Linked DNA regions of Thalassoglobus sp. JC818. The main gene of each other region encodes a partner of the protein of the gene in region 2 in a complex. Links are inferred from orthologs where the notes say so. Each region holds a gene or a part of one and is shown on either strand. Other genes may lie near its edges. The genes, in order: AB1L42_RS07545 and smc.

Evidence for each region.
Region 1: the proteins of smc (region 2) and AB1L42_RS07545 are in contact, whole or in part, in a crystal structure (PDB 3ZGX), measured with the Bacillus subtilis proteins. The link is inferred for Thalassoglobus sp. JC818 from one-to-one orthologs.

The regions. Positions count from the first base shown.
Region 1 is NZ_JBFEFI010000002.1:791,546-798,236, reverse strand. What follows is about bases 1,654-4,427. They hold AB1L42_RS07545 (segregation/condensation protein A), read right to left. Parts: upstream 3,527-4,427; coding sequence 2,780-3,526; downstream 1,654-2,779. Other genes in these bases: AB1L42_RS07540 (HEAT repeat domain-containing protein), read right to left, coding at 3,676-4,427; AB1L42_RS07550 (formylmethanofuran dehydrogenase subunit A), read left to right, coding at 1,654-2,707. In the rest of the region: AB1L42_RS07555 (DUF4159 domain-containing protein), read left to right, coding at 1-950; more of AB1L42_RS07550, read left to right, coding at 1,049-1,653; more of AB1L42_RS07540, read right to left, coding at 4,428-6,691. UniProt on the Bacillus subtilis protein: Participates in chromosomal partition during cell division. May act via the formation of a condensin-like complex containing Smc and ScpB that pull DNA away from mid-cell into both cell halves.
Region 2 is NZ_JBFEFI010000001.1:948,345-956,630, forward strand. What follows is about bases 2,198-6,566. They hold smc (chromosome segregation protein SMC), read right to left. Parts: upstream 6,241-6,566; coding sequence 2,398-6,240; downstream 2,198-2,397. Other genes in these bases: AB1L42_RS03415 (flagellar basal body P-ring protein FlgI), read right to left, coding at 6,338-6,566. Also shown: AB1L42_RS03400 (hypothetical protein), read left to right, coding at 1-786; AB1L42_RS03405 (TIM barrel protein), read right to left, coding at 914-1,933; more of AB1L42_RS03415, read right to left, coding at 6,567-8,257. UniProt on the Bacillus subtilis protein: Required for chromosome condensation and partitioning.

The DNA.
Region 1 (6,691 bases), on a different replicon or contig from region 2:
ATCAGTACCAGCTGTATCGACTCCCTGAGACGCACGATGTTTATCGCAGCGAAGAACTCTTCGACAACAATCCACCGGAGTTATGGGGCGTCGATGTGGGTTGCCGCACGGCGATCATGTATTCGGAGTTCGACCATGCGTGCCGCTGGAACAAGTGGACGCTCAGCGACTCTCGCGACCGTCTTCCGCAAATCAAGTCTCAGATCGATAAGTCGATGAAGCTGGGAGTAAATGTCATTGCTTACGCGACGGGGCGCGAACTTCAAGACAAACTCCGGACACCGCAGCTACTCACCGCGAGTGATCTCAATGAAATGAATCGCGGTCGCATGACGATCGCTCGCCTCCAGCACACCGGAGGCTGGGACACCGCCCCGAATGCTCTTCGTCGACTTCAATCCGCACTCGAAACTGTCGGAATCGATTCTGCTCCGCAGATGCCAAACTTACGAGCCAACGATCTGGCGATCTTCGAATACCCGATGATTTACATGCACGGCCGCAAGAACTTCTTTCTCAGCGAAGAAGAAACGGACGGCCTTCGGGCGTATCTGGAAAACGGCGGATTTCTCTTTGCCGATGCCTGTTGCGGGGCTGCCGAGTTCGACGAAAGTTTTCGACGGATGATCGAACAGATTTTCGGGGAACCGCTTTCCCGTATTCCTTCCGGGCATGAGATCTACAATTTGCAAACCGGTTACGATCTCCGCCGAGTGAATCGCAGAATCCCGCCGAATGGACAGGGAGGATCAATTCTCAATGTGAGAGACACAGTCGGCGAAGCTGTTCTCGAAGGAGTTCAAATCAACGGAAAATACGTTGTGGTCTACAGCAAATACGACATCAGTTGTGCGCTCGAACGGCAGTCGACTCCCGCCTGTGCTGGCTATTCGACCGAAGATGCTGCGAAGATCGGCGTGAATCTCGTTCTCTATGGCTTATTCCAGTAGAACTTGAATTGCACCTGCAACGCACAACTCAATTCGTCTCAGTGAAGCTGTTCGTACACTGCAGCTGAAACGTTCTAACTTCGAGCTCAAGTAACGCGATGGCACTTCTCAAGATACACGGTGGACGACTCTACGATCCGGCAAATGAAATCGATGGTGAAGTTCGTGACATCTGGATTGAAGACGGAGTGGTGATCGCAAAGTCTCAAGTGGCAGCCCGACATCCGGACCGCGAGATTGATGCGACAGGAATGATTGTCATGCCGGGTGGGGTTGATATGCACTGCCATATTGCAGGCCCGAAGGTCAATGCCGCACGAAAGATGCAGCCGGAAGACAAACGTAACTCTCCTCCCTACAAACGCACAAAGTCGATGCGTTCAGGAACGATAGGAAGCGTTCCCAGCACATTTGCAACGGGCTATCTCTACGCCGGACTCGGTTACACAACAGCCTTCGACGCAGCTGTGCCGCCGATTGCTGCTCGTCATGTTCATGAAGAATTTCAGGACACACCCGTCATCGACAAAGGCTTCTACCTGTTGATGGGAAACAATCACTATGTCCTGAAACAAATCGCTGCCGGTGAGAAAGACCGACTAAAATCGTATGTCGCCTGGCTTCTTGGAGCAGCCAAAGGGTACTCCGCCAAAATCGTCAATCCTGGCGGAGTGGAAGTCTGGAAACAGGGTGGCGGCAATGTCGGTTCACTCGACGACGAGATCGACCAGTTCCGAATCACGCCTCGCCAAATCGTTCAAGGAATCGCAGAAGCGACGAACGAGTTGGGACTTCCGCATCCACTCCACATTCACTGCAACAACCTGGGAGTTCCCGGAAACTACACAACCACTCTCGAGACTATGAAATCTCTCGAGGGGTTGCGCGGTCATCTGACGCATATTCAGTTTCACAGCTACGGAGGAGATCCCGACACTCAAGAAACCTTCTGCTCGAAAGTCCCGGAACTCGTCGAGTACGTCAACACACATGACAATCTAACCGTCGACGTTGGACAGGTCATGTTCGGAAGTACAACGTCCATGACCGGAGACGGACCGCTGGGATATTTCCTGCACAATGTCTTCGGAAGAAAGTGGTTCAGTTCTGACACAGAAATGGAAGCGGGCTGTGGGATTGTTCCGATCGAATACAAGAACAAGTCGATGGTTCACGCTCTGCAATGGGCGATCGGCCTCGAGTGGTACTTGCTGATCGACGATCCCTGGAGAGTCTCCATGAGCACCGACCATCCAAACGGTGGCTCATTCCTCGCGTACCCACAAATCATTGCCCTTCTCATGGAACGGGCTCGACGTGATGAGATGCTGCAAACAGTGCCAGCTGGCGTTCGTGATCACTGCACACTCGCCGAAATTGATCGCGAATACACTCTCTACGAAATCGCAATCATCACTCGAGCTGCCCCCGCGAGAATGTTAGGTCTCAAGCGGAAGGGGCAACTCGGACAAGGTGCTGACGGAGACGTGACCATCTATCAACCACAGGATGACCTGCAGCTGATGTTTGAGTTGCCTCGATATGTCATTCGACGCGGCGAAGTGATTGTCGACGATGGAGATCTGCGTTCCGACAGCGAAGGCAAACTGCTGTATGTCGCTCCTGAGTACGATCAGGAAGCTGTGCCGCACATCCAAAAGTGGTTTGAAGAATCGTACACCATGCAGTTCCGAAACTATCCCGTGGACTTCTCTGAACTCCATGACCACGAGCAAATCAACTGCCTGGATGACTGAAGTCGCATTGCAGGTTCTCAAGAGGAAGCAACAAGCTTGGGTGACTGCTAAAACGCGGAGAGAATCGTCAGATCACTCTGTTTCAGGGAGTGGTGGACGGATCACGATCTCGGCGAAGTCTTCATTCTGTTCCGCCCGATACCCGTGATGTCGAACGAGTTCCAGCACAGCGAGGAAGATCCCGACGATCTTCGATCGGATCGTCTCTTTCTCAAACAGAGAGCTGAACTTCACTTCCTGTTCTGCTTGAACACGCTGTGAAATCTGCTCGACGTATGTATGAATCGGTGTCTCGTCGTAACGAATGGTCGATTCGGACTCCACGTCCTGTTTCTTGAGAATTCGGCCGAGAGCACTGACCAAATCCCAAAGCTCAACTTCTTTGATGCGATCGATCGACGGGTCTTTTCCTGTCGATGGTCGTTCGTCCGCCAGTCGTGGATAACGCTCCTGCCACTCCGCAGCACGCTCCTGAAGAGCCAGAGCAGCATCTTTAAACTTCTTGTACTCAAGGAGTTGCTGCACGAGGTCGGAACGCGGGTCCTGCGACTCCTCGCTCAACTCGGGTTCGTCATCAGATGTCTCATTTGGCAGGACCATACGACTCTTGATCTCTACCAGAGTGCTGGCCATCACCACGAAATCTCCGACCAGATCGAGGTCGAGATGCTGCAAGACCATCAAGAAGTCTTGAAACTGCTGCGCGATCTCACCAATCGGCAAGTCTTTGATGTCCACTTCGTTTCGCCGCACCAGATAGAGCAGCAAATCGAGGGGACCAGTGAAGATTTCGAGTTCAACGCGATATTGATCAGACATGCCACACGAAGAATGAGGACGCACAAAACGCTTTCAATCCTCAAAGCGTAGCAAATCCCGCGAAACAAAGAGAGCGCGGAAATTCTATCTGTTTGAGTTCGCAATCACATACACAGACGTTGACTCGTTGTGAATTCACATCAGCGAACTCACTTCAGGTCAAGAACTTTCGAGTCCCCAGTTTTGACGTCTGTCACCGTGATCCCACTCGCTTCATCGCTGGCCATGACGAGTTGGTTAGTCTTGCTGCAATACTCAAAAGAAGTCCGCGACTCGACCGACCGCCCCAATTCCTGAAGCTCTCCTTTCCGCAAGTCCGACAAGCGGTAGAGCTTTCTGTTGACGACAATCAGTTCGTTGTCTTCGTCAAAAACCAGCAGCGGTTTGCCAGCGACAATCGTATGCCGCGAGAGTTCGCGTTGCCGTTCGAGGTCGTAGACAACAATCGTTCCGTCACCATATGCAGCGGCGACGAATTCGAGACTCGGCGAAATCGCCACCGACGTCATCGTCCCGGAACGAGTCGAGATCCTTCCAATCTGGTTGGCATCAAACACAATCTCACCAGTCTCGACCGACCAGACGAGTAAGGCGGAAGTCCCCCCAGCGAGCAGACGTCCCTCGTCGGCCAAAGCGATGGCAGCAGAGGTCTTCGGAATCGTCAGTCCACCCGTTGTATTTCGAGCCTCCAGACTCCAGATGCGGACGATCCCTTCGACATCAACCGTGGCAGCGAAGCGGCGATCAGATGTGGAAACGGTATCGCGAATGGCAGATGTGTGTCCTGGCACTTCGGTTGGATTGGTCAGACTTCCGTCGGATCCAAGATCATAGAAGAGTGCGCTCTTTGCGGAAGAAACCATGACCTGATTCAGTCCTTTCGAAACAACCATCCCTTTCGCTTTGGGAAGGTCAGTCCCTGACCAGAGTCGCTCGTCGCTCGAAACATTCCAGGTCTCTGTCATGCCGCGATTTCGGGACGCGACGATCATCACGCCATCTTCCGCAATCCCCACGGAACTGACATTGCCACGGACGACAACAACCTCATTTTCGCCTCCGCCTCCGGATCGGAAGAACAGAAAATAAACCGCCAGGAGAAGCACACAAGCTGCTCCCCCAATGACCGTGGCCATCCCGCCGGGGACAGAAGAAAGCCCCCCCATGTCAAAGCCAGCAAACATCGGGGCCTTCGAGACTTTCGAACGAGCCTTCTTTAGCTTTCGGCCCGCTTTGACAATCTCCGCTTCACTCCGTTCGTCACCCAGAGTCTCCAGCGACTTTAGAGCTGCACGCTTCACCATTAACTCATCATCGGCGGCGAGTTCTTCTAATTCGGTGATGGCTGATTTATCTCCCACTTCCCCGAGCAAGCTCGCAACTTGATAACGAACCTGAGGAAGCGGGTCGATCACCATATCCCGGATGACGGGCAAAGCATTGGATGACTTAAATCTCGCCAGAGAAATGAGCGCCTTGACTCGGACTTCGGATGTTTCGTGAAGCGCCGAGGTCAACACTTCGATCGCTTGTGGATCTCCCAGATCCCCTAATGCCTTCGCTGCTGACGCTCGAACGTCGTCCGCATGGTCTCGCTGCAAGACTCGTTCAAGTGCTGGGCGAGCGGCTGAATCGCCAACTGCACCGAGAGATTCCACAACACGGCGACGCAATTTGGCATCTGCGGAATCGAGAAGTTCGCAAAGGGGAAGGACAGATCGCGGATCGCGAAACTTATGAAGAACTTTGACCAGTCGATGCAGGACATCTGCATCGTGACGCCCATGAGTTTCCTTTTCCAAAAGTCCCAAAAGCTTCGGAACAATTCGCTTGTCGCCGAGCCGGGCAATCGCTTCCGCTGTTGTCAGTTGGACTTCCTGGTCGTCGCCCTCAAGGAACGGAGCGAGATTGGCGACGAAAGATTTGTCACCCAACTCTCCCAAACCAATGATCGCGTTTTGCTGAACTTCTCTCGAAGGGTCCTTCAATGCTTCCACGAGAACTGGAGCAGCCTTTTTGGACTTCGATCGAGCCAGCCCTTTGATCGCATTCTGGCGAATCTCCGGATCAGGATCAGACGCTAGCTTCATCAACGGTCGAAGTGTCTTGGGATCATCGATCTCAACCAATGCTTCGGTTGCAATTTGTCTGATCGGTAGAGAGTCATGATTAAGAATCGCGGCCAGTGCATCGACGCTGTTCTCCGATTTCAGTTCACGCAATGCCGAAATCGCAGCATGTCTCAAGGCATCTGTACTGGACGGAGAGGTTACAACTCCGAGTAACGGTTTGAGAGCAGGCTCACCCAGCCGAGCGATTGAAGAAGCAATTCGAATTCGATGCTCGGGATTGATTGTTTGAACATAGAGAAGCGGCAGGACAACGTTCGCGACGCCAAAATTCCCAGCTGCGCGAATTGCTGCTTCAACTTCCTCGGAAGAAGAACTCAAAAGAGTTCGTAGCACCGGCTCGAACCCTTGTGCGATTCTTAGTTTGCCGATTGCTCGAATCGCATCGGGACGAACCTGATCCGACATCTTGGGAAGCAACCCGAGAACAGCTTCCCCGCCAGATTGACTGTGCAGCTCGACGATTTTTCGAATCGCTTCGCGAGCGTCTTTCGACTTTCTGTAGTCGAGTGGAGTTTCCGCGTGGCGTTCAATGAGTTGAACGTACTTTTTGACTTTTCCTTTTCTCGCCTGATCGCTGCTGGTCGGACTTTCAATCAGCGTCAAATCTGTCTCGCGAATGGCATTCTGGACGACTTCAGCAAGTTGCCGACGCAAGACGTGTTCCGGAGTTTCCTCTTCTTTCTGCGAGGACTTCGATTGTCCTGAATCTGAAACTTTGAGCTTTGGAAGACGCACTGCCTTGCCGCAGGAAGGGCATCGAACTTCCGCACCAGCGAGATCGATCGGTGCTTTCACAACACGTTGACAGTGTCCGCACTGGGTCGAAACCCTGTCGGACTTCTCGACCAATTCCTCCTTCGGCGTCGCTTCACCAACATCTGCAAGCTCAACCTGATCCTGCGAGAGATTGCTTCTCCCAGTAACTGACGGTTTCGGCTCACTTGAGGCGGCGGAAAGATGATCGACACCGGACGGTGCTGACGTGCTCGCTGTCACTCCAGTTTTTCGCGAACCAATACGATCACTCGATTCA
Region 2 (8,286 bases):
GCGATGCTTGTCGTTTTCACTCCAGCCCTTGAAGCTCAACCTCCCGGAGGCGGTCGTGGCGGTCAAAGTCGAGGAGGGTTCGGCCGAGGTGGAGGTGATGAGACAAGCTTGTTGACTCTGGCTGGACTTGAGCAGGTCCAGAAAGAAATCGGACTTAGCGGAGACGCTTTGGCCGCTGTTCGTGACCTGCAAAACAAAGTGCGTGAAGACTCCCGCGAAATGATGGCCGACTTCGGTAACTTCCGTGATATGTCCCGGGAAGAACGGGAAGCCGCCATGGAGAAAGCTCGGGAAGCCCGCGAAACTGTGACCAAAGACGCAGAAGCCGAACTGGCCAAGTTGCTCAGCGACGAACAGAACTCACGACTCCAGCAGATCGCTCTTCAAATCAAAGGCCCACGTGCTCTGCAAGACAAAGATGTCGCAGCTAAGCTCGGACTCTCCGAAGATCAGACCGGGAAGATTGATTCGATCATCAGCTCGATGGAAGACTCTTCACGAGAACTCATGGAAGCAGCACGTTCCGGTGGACGAGAAGGCTTCATGGAAGTCCGAACGAAAATGGAAGCGCTCACCAAAGAGACTGATGAAAAACTCGAAGCAGTTCTCACCGACGCTCAGAAAGAGACCTTCGCCGCGATGAAGGGTGCAGACTTTGAACTCGATCGACGATCAATGTTTCGCGGTCGAGGCGGAAATCGTGGTGACGGACAAGGACAAGGTCGCCCTGATCGTGATGGACAAGGACAGGGACGAAATCGTCAGCGACCTCCTATCGAAAACTAATCGGGTTTGATGGTTTGCGTGTAAACCTGAAGGACAGAAACAGAAGAAGCGAGCGAGATCCTGTAAGTCTCGCTCGCTTCAATTTTTTGCGCTCATCCAAAAGCTTCACGAAGAGGACGTTCGATGATTAGAAGCCGCGTAGCTCGCGAATGTCCTGCATGGTTCGCAAACGGTAGTCGATGTTCACATAGTCGAGCAAAGAGCAGAGAGCACGAACTGCGACGCCCATCCCGTCAGGGCCACTAAATCCGCCGAACTGTCCTCCACCTTTCAGATGTGGTTCGAGTTCCAGAAAAACTCCAGGTCCGCCGAGTCGTCGCATCCGTTCATCAAGGGCAGGGATGTGCTCGCGGAAGTCGCGCAGAATCATTTCGTGTCCTGAGTCGCCAATGTTCGACGGCACGAAATTCTTAAGTCGCTCTTCGTCGACGTAACCCTTCCACTCGAGCGAAGAATCAATGGCGTAGTCTTTAATGTGAATCCAGCCGATATGCGGACGCATCGCTTCGTACTCTTCGAAGCACTGAACGGGCGACATGTTCTGTGAGGAGAGATTTCCTCCATCGAAAATCACAACCAGGTTGTCGCGATTAATCTTGGTGGCCAATTCTGCAAGCAAGCGCCCGTTCTGTCCGATCAGATTCGCTTCCACTTCCAGTCCGTAAACGATGCCGTGTTTTGCGAATTCGTCGGCGATCTCTCCGACTCGTTCCACAGCCTGATCAACATACCGCTCCGGCTCTTCGCCTTTTGGTTGATAGAAAGAAAATCCACGGATCAGTTTTGCATTCAGCGCGACAGCAGCACGGACTGTTTGAGCGACCTCGCCAGCCATGTATTCATCGAACGGAACGAACTTGTTGTGCGATCCATCTTCCTGATCGACCAGTTTCACCTTGCCGATGCGTGAGCCAATGCTGGCGACCGACATCCCGTATTCTTCGTGAATCGCTGCCAGTTGTTTCAGTTCTTCATCGTCGAGTTCAACAACGTGCTTCACGGTCCCGTTGCCGGTCACATCGACAAATCGAGGGCTGTAGAACTTCAGTCCCAACGCAGCCAGGGACGACATCTGCTCGATCGCTGTTTTCCGATTCGCTGCTTCATCTGCAAAGGCGCTGAGGAGAACTTCAGGATTGGCGGCCATAGGATCACATTCTCAATCTGGTCTTGAAATTTCATCTGAAAACTGTGTGACACCGATAGGACGGGAAGAAGAAGTCGATTCAGCCATTCGCAAGACTCGTCCAACCAGAACAAACGCAGCCCATTTCCAATCGGAAATTTCTGGCTGTCGGCTCGGGCTTACAGGTCTCGCAAAGCGTACCGTTCAGAATGGACTCTTCCCGGATCAGCGACCGCACACAGATCTGCGGATTCGCTCTCTACGAGTTTGAGATTGTTGAGAGATTCACGAGAACTTGCAACCCGCAGGCAATGAGGTCGGATGTCTCATCAACCGGCGTCAATGTCGCCCGTAATTCGAACAGGGCAGGGAACCTCAATCGCTCACGATCGATAACGCCGACATGAAGCTGTTGTCGCAAGCATTTCCTAGAAGCATCACGTTAGAGCGGATAAAGAGAAGTGCACCGGACATAGCAACTTGCTCTAAGCAGCGACGTTGATTTCTCCGTTGTCGTCGACGTCTTCAAAGTTCACAGAGATTCGCTTCGAAATACCAGCCTGTTCCATGGTGACCCCGTAGAGAATATCAGCAGCAGTCATCGTGCGCTTGCGGTGTGTAATGATCACGAACTGCGTCGTCGCGACGAACTCCTTGACCACGTTCACGTAGCGGTCCACGTTTGCATCATCCAAAGCTGCATCAACTTCGTCGAGGATGCAGTAAGGGCTCGGTTTGCTCTTGAACATGGCAAAGAGCAGACCGACAGCGGTCATCGTTTTCTCGCCCCCGCTGAGCAGGGTGATCGAGCGAAGTTCTTTCCCGGGTGGTCGGGCGACGATATCGATTCCGCATTCCAGCACATCATCAGGATCTTCGAGGATGATGTCCGCATCGCCGCCGCCGAACAATTTCCGGAAGAGTTCCTGAAAATGCACACGAATGTTTTCGAACGTCTCCAGGAAGATACGTTGGCTCTCCTTGTTGATCTTGCGAATAATCTCTTCCAGCACCGACTTCGCTTGCTGCAAGTCTTTCAATTGGTGGCTGAGTGTTTGATAGCGGGTTTCGAGTGATTCCAGGCTTTCCAGAGCGTCTGGATTCACGTGTCCCATCATCTTCGCTTTGCGACGCAATCGATCAACGCGTGACTCCAGTTCGTCACGCACCTCTTCATAGGTCGGAATCGAATCCGGCATCACAAACTCGTCGGTTTCTTCCGGCTCCTCAGCGTCAGATTCTTCGTTTTCTTCCTGTAACTCGTCTTCAATTTCCAGAGACGATTGAACTTCCTCATCTTCAGACAACGAGTCGTCCTCGGCGTCGAGACCTTCTTCGCTCTCTGAACTATGTTGTCGAGTGATCTCGGCAGCGACTTCTTCCCCGTATTGTTCTGTCAGATAGATCTTGTAAGCCGAAGCACCGCCTGAGACCAGCTCCGAAAGTGGGACATGGAATTCTTCAACCATCCGATCAGCGGTGGCTGTCAGTTGGTGCTGAAGCTGTTGCAATGTGAATTCAACCTGGTGCTGTTGATCTTCGAGGCTTCTGCGGCGGCGATGGGCGGACTCTTCGGTTTCCTGAATTTGCTTGCGTTGAACTCGAAGCTGGTTTCTTCGTGAAAAGTCTTCGCGAGTCTCGGCGACAATGGTTTCCAGAATCAACGTTTGCGAAGCGATCGTCGCTTCCGCCTGCAGGACCGTCATTTCTCCACGCGCTTGTGCCGTTTCCAGTTCCCGAACTTGCTCGGCAAACTCAACGACTGCAACACGTACCTGACTCAAATCTCGTTCGGAACGATCGCGTTCGCTGATTAAGCTGGAACGACGTTCTTCTGCTTTCGCCAATCGAAGTTGATACGTTTCGAGTTCCTTTTTCGCTTTCTGAAACTCCTGTTCCTGATCGGCGAGTTGATCTTTGATCGACTGGATCTCTGATTGCGACGTTTCAATCTCTTGCGTGCATTCCTCAGAGTCTCGTTGAAGTTCGTGGCTTTCTCCATCAATTTGGCTCAGACGTTGGCTGAGCGATTCGATCGTTGAGCGAATTTCATCGGCGGCTTTCTGTCGACGATCAAATTCTTGCCGCTCGCTTTCAAGCTTCGTCGCTGCTTCAGCAACGTGTGAAGAGAACTTTTCAAGTTGCGAACGTGCACTCACCAGCTCAGCGTGTTTCTCCTGAATGGCGATCTCAAGCAATTTCTTTCGTTCCGTGAGATCTTCAATCCGTCGCTCACTTTGCAGAATGCCGCTTCTCAGTTCCCGCAATTCGCTCTTTCTGGAAACGATCGAGGATTCGTGAGGAATATGTCCCACCAGCAATTCGTTCTGCGGTGTCAGGACTTCACCTTGAAGCGTGACAAACCGGAGATCGGAGGGCGTGTTTGCAGCCAGACGTTGAGCATCCGCCAGAGATTCGACAATCCACGTTTTTGAAAGCAGAGATTCGGCCAATCCGGGTGTTCGCGCGTGCGCAGCAACAAGACGATCTGCGCGACCGTAAACTCCGTCTTCCCCCGTGAGTTCCACCCCATCATCACCGTCGAGCGGGGAACTGTTCGTTCGATCGGAAGTTTGAACAGCCACGAAACCGATCCGGCCATCAATCGGAACGGCACCTCGTTTTAGATAGTCGAGCATCGGAGTCAGGTTGGAAACCGCGATCCACTGCGAACGTTCTCCGAGCGCAGCATCGATGATTGGGCCAAGCTCCAACGGAACTTCCAACAGATCACGAACGACTCCAAGGACCTGATTCCAGGGAGGGTAGTGGGCTGCGACAGCCCGATCGAGAATCTCCTGAACGCCGATGGCAATACCAGCCTGCCGCTGTTCTAGTTCTTCCAGAACACTGAATCGCGCGCGGTCAGCACTGACTCGCTGTCGAAGTTCAAGGAGTGTTTCCTCTGTCAGTTGTCGCTGCTGAACACGGTTTTCTCGTTCCTGCTGAACACTCGCGACATTTTCTCGTTGAGCTTGAAGAGTCTCTTCGGCTTCGTGAAGTTCCTGTTCGAGGACTTCCTTGCGACGAGTCGACGCTTCCACTCCCGCATCGGCTTGTTCCTGCCGCCGCTGAAGCTGTTCCTGAGACTTGGAAACTTCCGCCTTTTGAGCTTCGAGGCCAGCGAGTTTTTCCAGATTGTTTGTTCGACGGGAATCGAATTGCTTGAGGGCATTCTGAATCTCGTTGATACGCTGGCGAGCTGTTTTTTGCGTTTCGGAAAGTTGTTCGAGAAGTTCTTCCCGCTGAACAAGAGCCTCTCGCTCCTCAACGAATTGATCCTCGAACTGATCAACTCGCAAGACCGTCGCCCGATGTTCGTTCTCGATCGTTTGAGCACGCAGCAGCGAGAGTGTCGATCGCTTCCGAAGCTTCTTCAGGTCGGCGGCGATTTCAGCCAGCCGCGATGTCTGGTGATCAATGACAGAACGCGAACGAGTAATCTCTTCACGATAAGTTGCGATCCGACGTTCATGTTGAATTAACTGGCTGTCGCAATCAGAGATTGCAGTTTCGATCGATGACTTTTGCTGTTCAAGCTCGCCGAAGGAGTCGCGACACTCCTGAAGTTCTTCTTCCAATTCGTCGAGTCGGGCTTGTTCGTCGTCAATCTTGGACGAGATCAACCGGAAGTCATCGGCAGCCAGTCCCGTCCAGAGTGCTTTGAGTTCTTCATTCAACTCGCGATAGCGCACAGCTTTGCTGGCTTGTGAACGTGTCGAATTGAGCTGGGTCTCCACTTCGTCGACGATATCGGTCAGTCGAAGCAGGTTTTGAGCCACGCGCTCCAGTCGCCGTTCGGCGTCGATTCTGCGCGACTTGAATTTACTGATACCGGCAGCTTCTTCGAACACAACACGTCGAGTTGTGGGGTTCGCCTGCAGAATCTGATCGACACGACCCTGTTCGATGATGCTGTACGCCGCCGTTCCCGCACCGGTCCCCATGAAGACATCACGGATATCCTTAAGGCGGACGGCAGCCTGATTCAGCAAGTACTCGGAATCGCCGCTTTGATAGAGTCGTCGACCGATCTGAACTTCGCGGGTATCGACAGGAAGTAGACCGGTGGAGTTGTCGAAGGTGAGCGTGGCTTCGGCGAATCCGCTGGAACGGCGCCCGGATGATCCATTAAAGATCACATCGGACATTTCCTTACCACGGAGGCTCTTGGCGCTTTGATCACCCAGAATCCACTTCAGTGCATCAACAACATTGCTCTTACCGCTTCCGTTGGGCCCAACGACGCAAGTGATCCCTTTCGAGAATTCGAACAGGGTTCGATCCGCGAAACTCTTGAATCCAAAGAGTTCTAACGACTTGAGCATTCCACAGAAACTTAAAAGCAGATAGGGGAGGGGAGATTTAACTCCCCGAAGGTTCGAATCTTAAGAGCGATTTAATTAACACCCCTGTGGGCGAAGACTATTCCACGATAATTCCATTCGGCTCCATACCTGCCTCTTTCGGGTCAGATGGTTCCGGAGCTTCAGTGACGATTGTCTTGTTGCTTTGCTCGTTGAAGAGATTCGGCATCAGCCCATCGCTTCCGATTGTCGCAGGTGCCGACGAGGTCGCACCGTTGACATTGTCTGCGTTCGCGAAGTCTTCCGGAACGCGATGATACACTCGACCCGGTTTCGGCATTTCATCGATGGCGATCTTGCCGGGCAGGTTGCTCTGATTCTTTGCTTCGACGAGCATCTGCACGATGTCCGGATAACTCGCACCGAGATCGGTCGCAGCTTTGATGACCTCAGCGATGCGTGCCGAAACGGTCAATGTTTGATCTTCCTCACCGGCAGCGACACGTTTGACATCGATGGTGTTCTCGAGTGTGTTTCCTCGAACCAGAATTCGAGCACCGGCTCGAATCGTCATTGGAAGCTGGAATTCCTGTTCCGCTCCGAAGAGGACAACTTCCGGCTTTTTGCGACGAGTCATATGGACGAATGGGGTCGCGGTCGAATCGATGAGATGCATTCGGAACTCGCCATCCATGGGGATTCCCTGAACGATGGGATCGTCGGGAGCCATGGTGGAGAGCGAACGAAACGCACCGTAGCGAGTTTCGAGACTTTCTTCGTGCATCAACTCTTCGAGCGCCGAAATCGTTTCACCTGTCTGCAAACAGGCGAGTGCTGCGAGAGCAAAGATTCGGAAAGCGGGTTCGTTCCGAGCCGCTTCTCTCAATTCAGTCGCACACTCTGGCTTGCCGAGATAAGCGAGAGCTTCTGCCGCTCGAAAACGTGCCTCAGGAGAAGGGGAGTTTAAGGCTCGCTTGAGTGCTGCGACGCCTTCACTTCCTTCCGCTTCTAATTGCAAAGCAGCTTGTTCGGACGTCGGACCAAACATGATCCGTTCACCGAGATCCTGCATCCGCAGATGCTTTTCGACAGGCGATTCCGTCAACGTAATATGTCGAACACACTGCAGGAATCGTGGGTAGTTGTTTCGATATCGATCCTGAACGACCAACTCAAGGTGAGCGTTGCTCTTCGCAGTTGCTAAAGGGCGACGAATCCCGTGTTTGTCATAGTCGTGGAATCGCTGTCCAATTCGGCTCGCAAGATGAGTCGACATACGCACTCGACGGTAATCGCTACGGATCGCCACTGTGAGAATACGATCCGGTCCAGAATAGATCGCTCCACTTGGAATGACACCTTTTCGCGAGGCAACACTCGAACCATTGGAATCTTCGAACAACCCGTCAATCAGAATCGGGCCGGTGGCGTAAACAACTTCATTGCCCTGATGAACCTGTCCTTCCAGCAAAGCATGTTCGCTCAATCGGCAGGGCATCAGCCAGCCGCCTTTCAGGCTGACTGTCTCACTTCCATCAGGCATGTTAATTTCAACGTCGAGCCGGTCTCCCTTCCGGGCGATCGGCGGAATATATGCCGTCACGACAACGAGACTGGTCTCAGAAGAGCGGAGCAGGGAGTTCGGGTCGTCGATATCTTCTCTGCGAATGTCATCAAGCAAGCGAGTTCGAAGCGGAGAAATCGGCGGATCTTCACCGGTTCCGTCCAGGCGAGTCACCAATCCGACTCCTTGGACCTTGATGTATCCTAAGGTGGAATCAGCGATCTTGATGTAATCACCAATCAGCTTGGAATGCCCATCTTCACCACGAATCGCCTCCTGAACATTCAACCGCATCGCTTCTTCGTCATCAAACCAACGTTTGATGTTCAGTTCGTGGCAGCCGGAGAGCGTCGACCCGAAAATCAGAGACGAAGCGCACAGCTTGAGAAACGACCGTCGACTGTCAGACGTTTCAGTCGTGGCGTCAACGTGTTGGCGTTCGGGGCTGGACGTTGAGGGACGTCGAACTTGCATGACAACACCGTTCCGCTCGCAGGCTCAAG